2 linked regions of the Roseobacter denitrificans OCh 114 genome follow. The protein of the gene in region 1 interacts with the protein of each later gene in a pairwise test. Links are inferred from orthologs where the notes say so. Each region holds a gene or a part of one and is shown in the gene's direction. Other genes may lie near its edges. The genes, in order: trkA and RD1_RS01745.

What was found.
Region 2: the proteins of trkA (region 1) and RD1_RS01745 interact in binary tests that used the Escherichia coli proteins (3 or more experiments, as listed by UniProt). The link is inferred for Roseobacter denitrificans OCh 114 from one-to-one orthologs.

The regions. Positions count from the first base shown.
Region 1 is NC_008209.1:2,626,287-2,635,714, reverse strand. Bases 4,310-7,183 are described here. They hold trkA (Trk system potassium transporter TrkA), read left to right. Parts: upstream 4,310-4,995; coding sequence 4,996-6,372; downstream 6,373-7,183. Other genes in these bases: RD1_RS12650 (TrkH family potassium uptake protein), read left to right, coding at 6,377-7,183; RD1_RS12660 (hypothetical protein), read right to left, coding at 4,421-4,957; RD1_RS12665 (ester cyclase), read right to left, coding at 4,310-4,367. Outside these bases: RD1_RS12675 (sensor histidine kinase NtrY-like), read left to right, coding at 1-1,841; RD1_RS12670 (sigma-54-dependent transcriptional regulator), read left to right, coding at 1,834-3,246; more of RD1_RS12665, read right to left, coding at 3,330-4,309; more of RD1_RS12650, read left to right, coding at 7,184-7,930; RNA chaperone Hfq, read left to right, coding at 8,059-8,298; GTPase HflX, read left to right, coding at 8,295-9,428. UniProt on the Escherichia coli protein: Part of the constitutive potassium transport systems TrkG and TrkH. May regulate the transport activity of TrkG and TrkH systems. Binds to NAD(+) and NADH.
Region 2 is NC_008209.1:363,268-369,402, forward strand. What follows is about bases 1,031-3,749. They hold RD1_RS01745 (PTS sugar transporter subunit IIA), read left to right. Parts: upstream 1,031-2,017; coding sequence 2,018-2,482; downstream 2,483-3,749. Other genes in these bases: lptB (LPS export ABC transporter ATP-binding protein), read left to right, coding at 1,031-1,164; raiA (ribosome hibernation-promoting factor, HPF/YfiA family), read left to right, coding at 1,411-1,977; galU (UTP--glucose-1-phosphate uridylyltransferase GalU), read right to left, coding at 2,534-3,427; RD1_RS01755 (3-deoxy-manno-octulosonate cytidylyltransferase family protein), read right to left, coding at 3,641-3,749. Also shown: lipopolysaccharide transport periplasmic protein LptA, read left to right, coding at 1-405; more of lptB, read left to right, coding at 406-1,030; more of RD1_RS01755, read right to left, coding at 3,750-4,441; 3'(2'),5'-bisphosphate nucleotidase CysQ, read right to left, coding at 4,441-5,241; RD1_RS01765 (alpha-ketoglutarate-dependent dioxygenase AlkB family protein), read right to left, coding at 5,577-6,135. UniProt on the Escherichia coli protein: Seems to have a role in regulating nitrogen assimilation.

The DNA.
Region 1 (9,428 bases):
ATTCACTGGCCGCCGCGCAAGCCTACGAGGCCGAGCAACGTGTCGATCTGGCGGAGGATGCGCGCGTGCTGGCCGCATTGATCAACAAGGCGCGCCAGCGCGGGGTTATCATTTCTGACAGCGAACTCCTGGCCGATGGGCAGCGGCAGATTCAGCGGGGCCTGCGCGAGGCCTATCTGATTGACGGCACGGCAGATATCCGGGCCCGTGGCGATCGCTCATATCTCTTTGACTACGAGGCCCCGACGCAGGCCCAGCTGCGGCAGGCCAGCACCGGGGATGTCGTGGTGATCGAGGATTGGGCGAACAATGAATTCCGCGCGCTTGTGCGGCTGTCCTCATTTGTGGATCGCTTCCTGTATGTCAGCCGTGATGTTGACGGTGAGATACTGTCATTGCTGGATGAAACGCAGGAAACAGTGCGCCTTTACCAGCAACTCGAAAGCGAACGCGGGCGGCTGTTGTTTGAATTTGGCCTGTTGTATCTCGCCTTCGCCCTGATCCTCATCTTGGCGGCGATCTGGCTGGGCCTGTGGTTTGCAGAGCGGCTGTCGGGCCCGGTGGGGCGTTTGACGGGGGCGGCCCAGCGGGTCGGTGCCGGTGATCTGAACGTGCAGGTGCGCGAAGAAGATGGCAACGACGAGATCGCGATGCTCAGCCGCTATTTCAACCAGATGACCAAGCAGTTGAAGTTGCAGCGGGAAACGCTGGTGGAAAACACCGAACAGATCGAACGCCGCCGCCGTCTGTTTGATTCCGTGCTGAGTTCCGTGACCTCTGGTGTTGTGGGACTGGACCCAACCGGGCGCGTGAAATTCGTGAACCGTTCGGCGGAACGTCTGCTGGATTGGCACGAGGACCGCCAGTCGCTGGCCCTTGTCGCGGTGGTGCCTGAATTTGCCAACCTCTTTGACGCGATCAAGAGTTCACCGACCGAAACCGTTCAGGGCGAGGTGAAAGTGACCCGTCAGGGGCGTCTTGAAAACCTGTTGGTGCGGATGGCGACCCGCCGCTCCGAAGATGGGACGCTTGAGGGGTATGTGGTCGCTTTTGACGACGTGACTGATCTGGTGAGCGCGCAGCGCATGGCGGCATGGGGGGATGTGGCGCGCCGCATTGCGCATGAAATCAAGAACCCGCTGACCCCGATCCAGCTGTCTGCAGAGCGCATCAAGCGCAAGTTCTCACCGCGGGTCGGAGAGGATAGCGAAGCGCTTGAACAGATGACCGATGTGATCGTGCGCCAAACCGGTGATCTGCGGCGCATCGTGGATGAGTTTTCGAAATTTGCCCGCATGCCAGAACCTGAGCGTCGGGAAATTGATCTGGCTGCCCTCGTGCGCGATGCGGTGCTGCTGCAGGAAACCGGCCAGCCCAACGTGCGTTTCGAAAGCGACGTGCCCGATAGCGTCGTACCCAGCGATCTGGATGCGACGATGATCACGCAGGCGTTGACAAATCTGATTAAGAACGCCGGAGAAGCCATTGAAAGCCTGTTGGAAAAGAGCGCACCGCCGGGTTATTCGCCGACAATCCGTGTGGCCTTGAAAGCGGGCAAGAACCGCGCAACGATCACCATTGCGGACAATGGGATCGGTCTGCCGGAAGATCGCGCGCGGCTGTTTGAACCCTATGTCACGACGCGCAGCGAAGGCACCGGCCTTGGCCTGCCGATTGTGAAAAAGATTATCGAAGAACACGGCGGCACGCTCGCCCTCGAAGATGCGCCTGCCTTTGGCACGGATACCCATGTTGGCGCGATGGCGGTGATCATGCTGCCCATCGTTGCCTCGCAACCCGAAAAAACACTCCCGCAAGAAGGACTCCTGACCCATGAGTGATATTCTGATTGTTGATGATGAACGCGATATTCGCGAACTGATCTCGGATATTCTGATTGACGAAGGCTATGCCACCCGGCTCGCCGGAAATTCGGACGATGCGATGTCGGCCATCAACGCGGAAGCGCCTGCGCTGATCATCCTCGATATCTGGCTGAAAGACAGCCGCATGGATGGGATTGATATTCTCAAGGCGGTCAAACGCGACAATCCCGATGTGCCGGTGGTGATCATTTCCGGGCATGGCAATATCGAAATCGCGGTCGCAGCCATCAAACAGGGGGCGTATGATTTCATCGAAAAACCCTTTAACATCGACCAGTTACTCGTGGTGATCCGCCGGGCGATGGAGACATCGCGTCTGCGCCAGGAAAACCAGAGCCTGAAACGCCGGGACGTGTCAGCTGCGGATATGATCGGTTCGTCTGCGGCCTTCCGCACCATGGTGAGCCAGCTGGACAAGGTCACGAAATCCAATGGACGCGTGATGCTGACGGGGCCGGCAGGCTGCGGCAAGGAACTGGCAGCGCGGTATATTCACACCAATTCCAACCGTGCCTCCGCACCCTTTGTGACGGTGAACTGCGCCGGTGTTGCGCCGGATCGTATGGAAGAGGTGCTGTTCGGGCGGGAATCATCTGAACGTGGTATCGAACCGGGCCTGCTGGAAGAGGCGCATGGTGGCATCATCTATTTTGATGAAGTGGCCGATATGCCCGAGGGCACGCAGTCGAAGATCCTGCGGGTGCTGGTTGACCAGCAATTCCAGCGGGTCGGGGGCAATGACACGGTGCGCGTCGATTTGCGGGTGATCTCATCGACCAGTCGCAATCTTGAACAGGCGATTGCTGCAGGGACCTTCCGTCAGGAACTCTATCACCGGCTGAATGTGGTGCCGATCGCGGTGCCATCGCTGGAAGACCGCCGCGAGGATATCCCGGAGTTGGCAGCGGCTTTCATCGCGGAAATGAATGCGTCCCAAGGTCTGGCCTTGCGTGAACTCAGCGAGGATGCCATCGCGCTGATGCAAACGATGCAATGGCCGGGCAACGTGCGCCAGTTGAAAAACCTGATCGAACGGGTGCTGATCCTCGGCGACAGCAACGGGCCGATTGAAGCGCGCGAGTTGCCGGGCATCGAGGAAGGCGGCAATAGCGACAGCGGGATCGTCCTGTCAGGTGCCCTCGCTACGCTTGCCCTGCGCGAAGCGCGTGAAGCATTCGAGCGGGAATACCTGCTGACGCAGATCAACCGCTTTGGCGGCAACATCTCGAAAACGGCGAATTTCGTCGGGATGGAACGCAGCGCGCTACACCGTAAACTCAAATCGCTCGGCGTTGTGACATCGGCCAAATCCGGCACGCGGGTTGCGCATATTGATGAGGATGCCGAGGCGGTGGGCTAAAGCGTCATGCGAAAAACCTGAAGTACGCAACGCTGCCTGAAATCAATGATTTCAACGCGTTACGTGATGTTTCATGTGTTTCGTCAGACGCTATGGACGTTGATCTGCGCCAGAACATCGACACCTTGCATCTTGAGAAAATGCAGCATGTCGATAAAGACCCAGTTCTCAACCAGCTTGTCGCCCTCGCGCCGGTAGATATCGACCACGCGCATATCGGCGCGGATGTCGTTGCCGGGCACGCCCATGAAACCGTTCCTGTTGGTCAGCGTGAGGTTTGGCCAGCCAAAAAAGCCGCCGTATGTCCCCTCGGCCATGCGGCACAGATGGCCGTTCAGCACACGCCCCTCCATCGCGCGGCGAAAGGGGCCTTGGTGCTGCTTTATGTAGCGGTCAATCGTGTAGGTCGCGCCGATCCCGGTTGGCCCCCACCAGACCATGTCATCCTGCCAATCCACGCGCAGTTCTTCCTGCGGTGAGGGGGGCTTTGCGGCGGCATTGGCATGATCTATCGAGCCGATCATATTGTTGATCCGCGCCAGCGTTTTCTGCGATTCCGCATGGGGCTGTGGTTTCATCACCAGGCCGTCATGCGTGCGGGGGCCGGGCTGCACCAGTTGCGCGCCCGTTTGCGGCGCATTCAGCGGATGTATTCCCGCTTGCGCCATCAGATGCAAAATATCCACAAAGAGCGCGGATTGCGTGATCTTGCCGTTTTCAACCCGGTTGAACTCCGCATAGCGCAGCATGGCGATCTTGCCCGTGGCCGGAATGCCCAGAAACGGTGCATCGAACAGCCCCAGAAAATGACCCATGGAGGCGGTCCAGGTGCTCTTGAAGCCGTCGATTTCGTTCAGCCCGGCAAAAAAGATGTCCTCGCGCCGTTGCAGGCGCGAAAAGGACGTCAGGAACGGTGCCCAAAAGGTCCTGGCGATATCACGCGGCCCGGTTTGTTCGTGAAAGGGGTGCATGCCGAACCAGTGGCACCTGTCCGATTGATAGGCCGTCAGAACATCGGCCACCGTGTCGGGCGTCGCACGGTCCAGTGACGCCGCGTAGGCCTGAGAGACGGCTTTGATGGGGGTAAGGTCGGGGCCTGTTTCGGGAATCAGTGCATTCATATGATTGGTTTAGAAAGAGCGCGAGGCACTCGCCATACCAAAAGCGACAAAAGCTATGGCGCGGTTTCGACAATCTGCCACATGCCGCTGCGGTCGCGGATCACACAGCTTGCCGGCGTCAAGGGCGGCATCACGTCGGTCTGTGTGGGGCTGATCTCGCGCGCCAGACGGGCAGGGCAATCCGGGATCTCGACAGGGGTATAGCCCTTGTTGCGCATGCATCGCGCTTCCAGATCGCCGCGCAGACGGGCATTGACATCAACCGTGTAGACTTGCCCGTCCACGAAATACCCGCCGCGATGATAGCAGTGCCCGCCCGTGCAATACCGTCGTGGGGGCACGAACACCGGCGGGCGGCGTCTGATCTCTGAGGCCACCGGTGCGTCCCTGAGGGCGGCGACCTCACAGGACAGCAGGTTGTCCTGCATACGCGCAACACTGCCACCGCTTTGATAATAGAGCTCCATCGGGGCGCAGGCCGCAAGCAGGCTGCCGCCGAGCAGCAGTATTCTGAACCACACCATGGGGATAAAATGCCCGCTTTGGCTGCCCAAGACAATTGAATTGACCGTGTGCGGGCCATCTGCCATTCAGAAAGCCTTAGGCATGCCCTGAAGGACACGTAAACATGAAGGTCATCATCTGCGGTGCCGGTCAGGTGGGCTGGCAGATCGCGCGGCATCTTTCAGGCGAACGCAATGACGTGACCGTCGTGGACAGCAACCCTGACCTCGTGCGGCGCGCAACGGATTCGCTGGATGTGCAGGGGATCGCAGGTTTTGCGAGCTACCCCGACGTGCTGGCCCGTGCCGGGGCGGAAGATGCGGAAATGATCATCGCCGCGACCCATTCGGATGAAGTCAACATGGTGACGTGCCAGATTGCCCATTCGGTTTTCGGCGTTAATCGCAAGATCGCGCGTCTGCGCAGCCAGTCCTATCTGGAGGCGATATACTCCGACCTTTACAGGCGCGATCACATGCCGATCGACGTGGTGATCAGCCCCGAAAGGGAAGTCGCCTCCGCCGCCCTGCAGCGTCTGTCTGCGCCAGCGGCCTTTGACACCGAAGTCTTCATGGACGGCAAGGCGCATCTGCTGGGCATCACCATCGAAGAGGAATGCCCGGTGGTGAACACGCCGCTGCGGCAACTCACCGATCTGTTTTCGACGCTGCGCGCAACGGTCGTTGGCGTGCGGCGCGAAGGCAGCCTGTTTGCGCCCGAGGCCAAGGACCAGCTTTTTGTCGGGGATGACTGCTACGTCTTTTGCCACGTCGCGGATATTGCGCGAACGATGGAAATCTTTGGCAAGAAACAGTCAAAGCAGGAACGCGTGGTGCTTGTGGGCGGCGGCAACGTTGGTCTTGCGGTGGCCCAGGCCCTTGAGCAGCGCGCCAAACGCGTGCGCACCAAGGTCATTGAAAAAAACCGCCACTGCGCCGAACGCGCCGCCGAGGCGTTGGAGCGTACCATCGTGCTGAATGGCGATGGTCTGGATTCAGGGCTCTTGGCGGAGGCGGGCATCGCGCGGGCGGATGCGATGCTGGCGATCACCGATGACGACAAGACCAACATGCTGGCCTGTGTGCGTGCCAAATCGGAGGGCTGCCCCTATGTGATCGCGCTGATCAATGACCCGACCCTCGTGCCGCTCATGGGGCCGTTGGGCATTGACGCCTACATCAACCCACGCGCCACGACGGTCAGCTCCATCCTGCGCCACATCCGGCACGGCAGGGTGCGCGCGGTCTATTCGGTCGGCGACGCAGAGGCCGAAGTGATCGAAGCCGAGGTGCTGTCGACCTCGCCGCTGGCGGGCAGCCGGATTGCAGATATCGAATTTCCCGAAGGTGTGCTGGTCGGCGCGGTGCGCAAGGGTGACAAGATCATCCGCCCCATGGGCAGCACGCGCATTGACGAAGGCGATATCGTCGCCATCTTTGCCCTTGCCGAGGACGTGCCCGAAGTTGAACGGTTGATGCAAGTCTCGATCGACTTTTTCTGATCCGATGTCACGCGCTGCTCACAAAACGCCCCGCAAACCCCTGTCGGCCTACCTGCTGGATCAACAGCTGTTTGTGCTGATCTTTGGTCTGGCCGCGTTCTCCATGATCATCCCCGCGCTGCACAGCGGGGCGACGCGTTCTTTGGAAACCTCGCGGGCGTTTTTCTACACGGGCCTCTTCGGGATTGTGATTTTTGCGATGATCGTCATTGCCCAGACCGGGCGCACGCCCAGACATGGGGTGCTCGGAAACCTCATGTCGATTTTCGCGACATTCGTGTTTCTGCCTGCCTTTTTGGCTCTGCCGCTTTATGAAAGCCTTCAGACCACGCGTTTTCTCAACGCCTATGTCGAGATGGTGAGTGCGATCACGACCACGGGCGCAACGGTCTTTGATGACCCCTCCCGCTTGAACAACACGCTTCATTTGTGGCGCGCGCAGGTTGCCTGGATGGGGGGCGTGATGATGTGGATCGCGGCGTCGGCCATTCTTGCACCGCTCAATCTGGGCGGGTTTGAGGTCACGGCCCAAGCGGAACCCGGCCAGCGCGAAAGCCGTTTTGGCGAGCTCGACAAGACCAACCCGCGCGAGAAACTGATGCGGATTGTGGTGGCGCTGGTGCCGATTTACGTCAGTCTCACGCTGCTGCTCTGGGTGCTCTTGCTGATCAGCGGGGATCCGTCCCTCGTCGCGCTGACGCATGCGATGTCGATCATGTCAACGTCGGGGATTTCTGCCATCGGCGGGCTTGAGGGCAGTGGCTCGGGGCTCACGGGCGAGGTGCTGATGCTGCTGTTCATGCTGTTTGCGCTGTCGCGGCTGACGTTTTCCTCGGACACGGTGACGGCCACGCAGGGCGGTATCCAGACCGACCCCGAGTTCCGCCTTGGCATGCTGATCGTGATCGGCGTGCCACTCGTGCTGTTTTTGCGCCACTGGATCGGTGCCTTTGATGTGGCCGCCGAAGATGACTTCTGGTTGGCGATACGTGCCCTCTGGGGGTCGGTTTTCACGGTGATGTCCTTTCTGACGACGACCGGTTTTGCCAGCGCGGACTGGGCGCAGGCGCAGGCGTGGTCCGGTCTTGAGACACCCGGTCTGATCCTGATGGGGCTGGCGCTGATGGGGGGCGGGGTTGCAACGACCGCAGGCGGTGTGAAACTGTTGCGCGTCTTTGCACTCTATCTCAACGGAAAACGCGAGCTTGAGCGGCTGGTGCATCCCTCCTCGGTGAGCCGCGCAGGAAAGGAGAGCCGTCGCTTACAGCGAAACGGGGCCTTCATCGCATGGATTTTCTTCATGCTTTTTGCCATGACGATGGCTGCCTTGACGCTGTTGTTTGCCCTTTTCGGCGTCGCTTTCGAGGATGCGCTCGTGCTCAGCATTGCGGGCCTGTCCACCACCGGCCCCTTGTTGAACCTTGCCACGGAAACGCCGATTTCACTGGCCGAACTGGGACCATATGCGAAATCCGTGTTCTGTGCGGCGATGGTTCTGGGGCGTTTGGAAACCCTTGCGATCATCGCGCTTTTGACGCCGGATTTATGGCGCAGTTGAGCGATTGAACGGTTAGGTCCGTAACGGACTGTTTTTAGGGCTGGAAACTCCGGGAACGGGGCTTCATAATCACGTCGAGGGACGAGTTCGATCTGCGGGCTCTGGCAAGAATAAAGGCGAGGAAGACAATGGCGTCGGACAGACAGAACCTTCAGGATGCGTTCCTGAACCATGTGCGCAAGACAAAAGTTCCTGTGACCATCTTTCTGATCAATGGAGTGAAGCTGCAGGGCGTGATCACGTGGTTTGACAATTTCTGCGTGTTGTTGCGCCGGGATGGGCAATCGCAGCTGGTGTATAAGCATGCCATTTCCACGATCATGCCGAGCCAGCCCATCAGTCTTTACGAGGGCGAAGACGCTTCTTGAGCAAGCCACCCTTTCAAATTGATGAAACCATCCAGACGCGTGTGACCCGCGCCTGGGTTCTGCATCCTGAAATAAAATCCGACCCTGATCGCCGACTGGCCGAACATGCGCTGGCAGAAGCCGTCTCACTCGCGCGCGCCTTGCCCGAACTTGAGGTGGTGGGCGCGGACATTGTGCCGCTGAAAACCGTGCGCGCCGGCATGCTCTTTGGCTCGGGTAAGATCGACGAAATCAAGAAGAGCCTGCACGACGAGGAGATCGAACTGGTTTTGGTGGACGGTCCGGTAAGCCCCGTGCAGCAGCGCAATCTGGAAAAGGCATGGGGTGTCAAACTGCTCGACCGCACGGGCCTGATCCTCGAAATTTTCAGTGATCGCGCCGCAACCCGCGAAGGGGTGTTGCAGGTTGAGATGGCGGCGCTGAGCTATCAGCGGACCCGTCTGGTGCGGGCCTGGACCCACCTTGAACGCCAAAGGGGCGGTTTGGGATTTGTGGGTGGTCCCGGTGAAACCCAGATCGAGGCGGACCGCCGCGCGATTGACGATCAATTGACGCGCCTGCGCCGCCAGTTGGAGAAGGTGGTCAAGACCCGCGCGCTGCACCGGGCGGCGCGGGCCAAGATTCCCTATCCGATCATCGCGCTGGTGGGCTATACCAATGCCGGGAAATCGACCCTGTTCAACCATTTGACCGGCGCGGATGTCATGGCCAAGGACATGCTCTTTGCCACGCTTGATCCCACCATGCGCCGGTTGCGCCTGCCGGATGGGCCGGAGGTGATCCTCTCTGATACGGTTGGATTCATCTCGGATTTGCCCACCGAACTGGTGGCAGCATTCCGCGCCACGCTTGAGGAGGTGTTGGCGGCGGATGTGATCTGCCACGTCAGGGACATCTCGCACCCGGAAACCGAGGCGCAGGCCAAGGATGTGCAGGACATCATGACCACTTTGGGCGTCGAAGAAGACCGGCCCACCTTCGAGCTGTGGAACAAGCTGGATTTGCTGTCCGAGGGTGAGGCGGATGCGATGCGCGCGCGCGCGGACCGCGACCCGTCTGTCTTTGCCATATCGGCGCTCAGCGGTGAAGGTCTTGACGGTCTGCTCGCTGCCGTGACCCAGACCCTGCAG
Region 2 (6,135 bases), 2.3 Mb from region 1 along the record:
GGCACGATTCAGGACAACAGCGGACTGCCCGTTGAGGTCACCGCCGACAGTCTCGCTGTCGATCAGAACGCGGGAACGGCGCTGTTTACGGACAATGTGATCGTGATTCAGGGCGAAATGCGCTTGTCGGCCGACAATGTGCTGGTGGTCTATGACACGACGGCACAGGCCATTGACCGCATTGAGGCCACGGGCAATGTCGTGCTGATTTCCGGACAGGATGCCGCCGAATCCGAGCGGGCAGACTATAATGTCGATGACGGGACAATCGTGATGAGCGGCAGTGTTCTTGTCGCGCAGGGCCCCTCGGCAATCAGTGCTGACACAATGACTGTTCAGATATCCGACGGCACCGCGCAAATGTCAGGCCGGGTCAAAACCGTGCTGCAAACCGGTGATCAGTAGATGGCACGCCCCAGGCTGACAGTCGCAGAGGGCTCTGCCGGGTTACGGGTTGAGCATTTGCGCAAATCCTATCGCAAGAAAACTGTCATCCGCGATTTTTCGATGGAGTTAGACAGGGGCGAAGTCGTCGCTTTGCTGGGGCCGAACGGGTCGGGCAAGACAACGACCTTTTACGCCATTGCCGGGCTGGTGACGCCCGAGGGCGGCAGCGTGCAGATTGATGGGCAGGATGTGACGACCTTTCCCATGTATCGCCGTGCGCAACTGGGGATCGGATATCTGCCGCAGGAGATGAGCATCTTTCGCGGCCTTTCCGTACAGGATAACATCGCCGCGATCCTCGATATTACCGAACCGGACCGCCACAAGCGGCGCGAGCGGCTCGAAGAGTTGCTATCAGAGTTTTCGATCGAGCACCTGCGCCGCGCTCCCGCGCTTGCCCTGTCCGGCGGTGAGCGACGGCGTGTGGAAATCGCCCGATGCCTCGCGGCAAACCCACGGTATCTGCTGCTGGACGAACCCTTTGCGGGTGTCGATCCGATTTCGGTCGATGATATCCGCACCCTTGTGGCCGACCTCAAGAAACGCAGCATCGGCGTGCTGATCACCGACCACAACGTGCGGGAAACGCTGGAAATCGTGGATCGCGCCTATATTCTGCACGAAGGCAAGGTGCTGATGTCAGGCACGCCACAAGATGTCGTAGAGAACGAAAACGTGCGTCGGGTTTATCTGGGCGATAAATTCAGGATTTCCTGATATACCCTTTGTTAACCTTTACAATTTTTCCGCTTATGCGCGTTTCTTTTGTTTGACTCTTTCCCCAATAGTCGGGCTCAATGGAACCATGGCGAAGATCAGTCCTTGTGTTTCACCGTGTGCGACAGCTCGTCAGAGCACAGAAAACATCAACCTGAACGGTAGCCATTTTCCATAACCTGTCATCACTTAAGCACGTCGCGAAAGCGTGCGCTTTTGGCAGTGTCTGACTTAAAAGGAGAACCCATGCGGTATCAAATCAGCGGCAAACAGATCGATATTGGTGAAGCACTTCAGACCCACGTACGCGAGGAACTCAGCGAAGCGGTCAAGAAGTATGCCGAGCGCCCGACCGAGGCCGTTGTTGTTTTCTCCAAATCGGCCCATGAGTTTGTTTGCGAGGCAACGGTACATCTGTCGACCGGGCTGACGGCACAGGCCAAGGCGCATCAGACGGAGATATACGCAGCATTTGATGCCTGTCGCGAGAAAATGGAAAAGCAGCTGCGTCGCTACAAGCGTAGGTTGAAAGATCATCATAAAGATCGGGCCGAGCCTGTTGAAATCTACGGCGCGTCCTCATATATCCTCGCATCAGAAGTTGAGTCGGAGGATCAGGAGCCCGAAACGCTGCAACCGATCATTGTGGCTGAAATGGAGACGAAGATCCCCTCTCTTTCCGTGGGCGAGGCCGTCATGCAAATGGAGCTTCAAGGTGCTCCTGTTCTGGTGTTTCGCAACGAAGGCAAGGAAGGCGTGAATGTTGTATACCGTCGGGATGATGGGAACATCGGCTGGATCGATCCTAAGTAGAGTATAACGGCGCAGGCTGCGTCAAAAAAGTGCGAGCGATATGGAATTTTCTGAACTCCTGAAGCCGGAGGCCGTAAAGGTGCTGAACTCGGCCTCCAGCAAGAAACGCTTGATGCAAGACATCAGCGATCTTTCTGCACAAGTCTATGATTTGAACGCAGATGTGGTCCTTGATGCGATGCTGGCGCGCGAAGCGCTTGGGCCGACGGGTGTGGGGCATGGCATCGCCTTGCCGCATGCCCGGTTGAGCGATCTTGACTCCGTTCTGGGTGTTTTTGTTCTTCTCGACAAACCGATTGATTTCGGCTCCGTTGACCGCCAACCGGTTGATATCGCCTTTGCCCTTTTCGCGCCCGAGGATGCAGGTGTCGATCACCTCAAGGCGCTGGCGCTGGTCTCGCGCACCCTGCGTGATGCGTCCGTGTGTGCGAAACTGCGGGCCAACCGCAACCCGGCCACACTCTATACAATTCTGACATCGGCAGAAGCAGAACAAGCCGCCTGACCGGTGAAAACTGGTCAGGCGGCTGCAACGTCTGGTGATGTTTCGGTCGCTTTACTGTGCGGCTTTGCTCATGCTGACGATTTCGTGGATATATCTCGAAAGATCATCCCGCAGGTCATCTCGCGCCAGCCCGAATGAAACCGTCGCCTGCAGGAAGCCCGACTTTGAGCCGCAATCAAACCTCTGGCCCTGAAAGCGATACCCATAGACCCCATGGTCTTTTTCGATCTCGGTTGCGATGGCATCTGTCAGTTGCACCTCGCCTCCGGCACCTTTTTTCATGTCGTTGAGGTTCGACAAGACGGACGGGGCAAGAATGTAACGGCCAATGACCGCAAGGTTTGACGGTGCTTTACCCTCTGGTGGTTTTTCAACCATCCCTTTGACGCGCACCATCGACCCCATATCCGTTTCGATGTCCAACATGCCGTAAGAAGACGCCTTTTCCGGTGGCACTTCCATCGCGGCCACCATATTGCCGCCCGTTTCCTCGTATGCCTCAACCATTTGCTGCAGACACGGTTTGTCCCCTGCAATGACATCATCCGGCAGGATCACCGCAAAAGGTTCGTCCGCGATCAGACGGCGCGCGCACCAAACGGCGTGACCCAGCCCCAGCGCTTTGTGTTGGCGGATATAGGCGATTGCGCCGCTTTCCATATTGGTGTTTTCGAGCATTTCCAGCAGCTTTGTCTTGCCCTTGTCACGCAAGGATTGCTCAAGCTGCGGGGCATGATCGAAGTAGTCTTCGAGCGCACCTTTGCCGCGCGAGGTTACAAAGATGAACTCCTTGATCCCGGCGGCGCGCGCTTCATCAATGGCGTATTGAATGAGCGGTCGGTCCACCAGCGTCATGATTTCCTTCGGGACGGATTTTGTTGCTGGTAAAAACCGCGTCCCCATACCTGCGACAGGAAAAATAGCCTTCGTTACTTTGCGCGTCATCTCGCCACCCTCGTTTGCCATATTCGTTCTTTCTTACCAGTTTTCATCCTAGCCGAAGGGCCGTGCAGGATGTCTGTTTACCGTTCCGCTGATCCACTCTTACAGTACCTTTTAGGTTGAAACACGCAGATTACAGGCATCGCGTGGGCTTTACCCTAGGTTATCCGCTTCCAAATGACCACCGCTCAGAGACAAGAGGGTAAACACTCCGAATCATTCCAACCCCATCGCTGCCATCATTGCCTCAAGGCGCGGCACGTCCTCAGGGTTGTTGAGTTCCCAGAATTGCCGGCCCTTTGCCTCAACCTCGACGCATAAAACCGACCTGCCGTTTTCCATGAACCGAAGCTGCTCAAGCCCTTCCAGCTGTTCCAGCGGGCCGACCTGCCAGCCCGGATAGGCCGCAAGGGCCGCAGGGCGGTACGCATAGACGCCCACATGATGGAAAACCGGCGTTTGCGCATCTTCGGAATAGTCTCGGGACGTGAAGGGGATAACCTCCTTGGAAAAGTAGAGCGCATGGTTGTCTTGCGCAAAAACCGCCGTGGTGCCACCGACCCGGCCTGCCTTGCGGTCGTTCAAAAGTCCCTGCAGCGTTTCACCATCACATCGCAACACGGGCGTCGCGATTTCGGCCGTGGGCGCGTTCAAAAGACCTGCGACCAGATCCTCGATAAACCACGCGGGGGTAAGCGGCGCATCCCCTTGCAGATTGACGACGATGTCATATCCCCCGCCCAGCGCTGCGTGCACTTCGGCACATCTTTCGGTGCCATTGGCGCAGTAAGGCGACGTCATCACGACCTCTGCCCCGAAAGCCTGCGCCGCGTCCTGAATACGGGTATCATCCGTGGCCACCACAACGCGGTCGATGCCCGACACCTCCATGGCTGCGCGCCAGCTGCGTTCAATCAGACTGAGCGTTTGACCGGAAGCGCCACGCAAACCGACCAGCGGCTTGCCGGGATACCGCGACGAGGCATAGCGCGCTGGGATTGCGATCAGGACAGACATCAGGCTTTGGTCAACTCGACACCGGGCGCATAGGCAATGAAGAACGGGTTCGCATACCCGGATTTGCCATAGCGCAGCGGTGACAGATCGTCGAACCGCACAACATGCCCACCTGCACCTGCAAGCACCGCATGACCCGCAGCGGTATCCCATTCCATCGTGCGACCCAGACGGGGATACAAATCTGCCTCGCCCGTCGCAACGAGACAGAACTTCAGTGAACTCCCCGCACTTTTCATATCACGCACGGCGTATTTGTTGATGTAGTCATCCGTCGCCTGATCCCGATGGGATTTTGATGCAACGACCATCAAGGCGGCATTGTCCGGGGCCGAAACGGACATCGCCTTGGTCTCGCCAACGGTTTCAGGCGCAAAACTTCCCGTTTCCTCGACAGACTGGCCACTTGCATCCGTAAAGAACATCCGTTGACGGGCGGGGGCGTAGACCACGCCGCGTGTCGGCACGCCATCCTCGACCAGCGCGATGTTGACGGTGAAATCGCCGCGGCGCTGGATGAATTCCTTGGTGCCATCCAGCGGGTCCACGATCAGGAATGTATCACCCGTCTGACTGTGGGATGCCGCCTGTTCCTCGGTGATCAGCAAAACGTCCGGGAAGGCTGCGCGGAGTCCCGCCGATATGATGGCATCGGCGGCCTCATCGGCGGCTGTAACGGGGCTTTGGTCTGATTTGGTCTGCACATCAAAGTCATCTGACTCGTAAATTTCCATGATCTTTGCGCCCGCCTCAATGGAAAGACGTCGCATAACCTGTGTCAGCTTATTGTAATCAAACATGAATTTACCTTTTCGCGGCCCTGGCGTGTAACTTTATGCCGCCCCTTATGCGGCGAGTGTTGCGGAACAGCAAGAATTCCATGACACGGCGGCGCGATTGTAAGGGTCAACCGCTCATGTTGCACAGTTTGCACTCACGAAAAGGCGGTTGGAGCTCGGCACCGACGATGGCCGATCTGATCTGCCGTGCGGTCAGTGCGCAAGAGCCACAGCAGCGCAACCGCTGCGCTTGCGATGGACATTCTGAAAACTCTTCTGCCTGTTCTGATGTTTTCGGTGGTTGGCCCAAACGGTCCGATGATCTGTGGTAATCGTGCTGCACCGCCACAAAGGGGTCACGTCACAACGCGCAGCGTCAAATTCAACCGCCCGCCGTTTTCAAGAAGCGTGGAGGAGCCAAAGCGAATCCGGTCAACCCCGTGATAGGCCAGCCGCGCCGCACCGCCCATAACAACGACATCGCCCGATTGCAGCCAGACAGATTGCGTTTTGCTGCCCCGTTCGCTGTGGCCCATTCGAAACAGCCCATCGTCCCCCAGTGAAATCGACAGCACCGGCCATTCAAGGCTGCCTTCGTCCTTGTCTTGATGCAGCCCCATGCGCGCGCCTTCACCATAGAAGTTCACAAGGCAGCATTCCGGATCACGCGCGGATCCGCTCAGGTCTTTCCACACCCGCAACACCGATTCCGGGATCGCGGGCCAGTCCTGCCCGCCCGGATGCGTCCTTGCATGGCGATAGCCCTGCCGATCCGTGACCCACCCATAGGCCCCCGCCGCTGTCATGCGCACTGACATTTTGTTTCCACGGGGGGTTATCGGCTGCACCAGCGGCGCGGATCGGACGATGTCGCGCACATCATCCAGAACACGCTGTTGCGCGGCCAGATCAAGG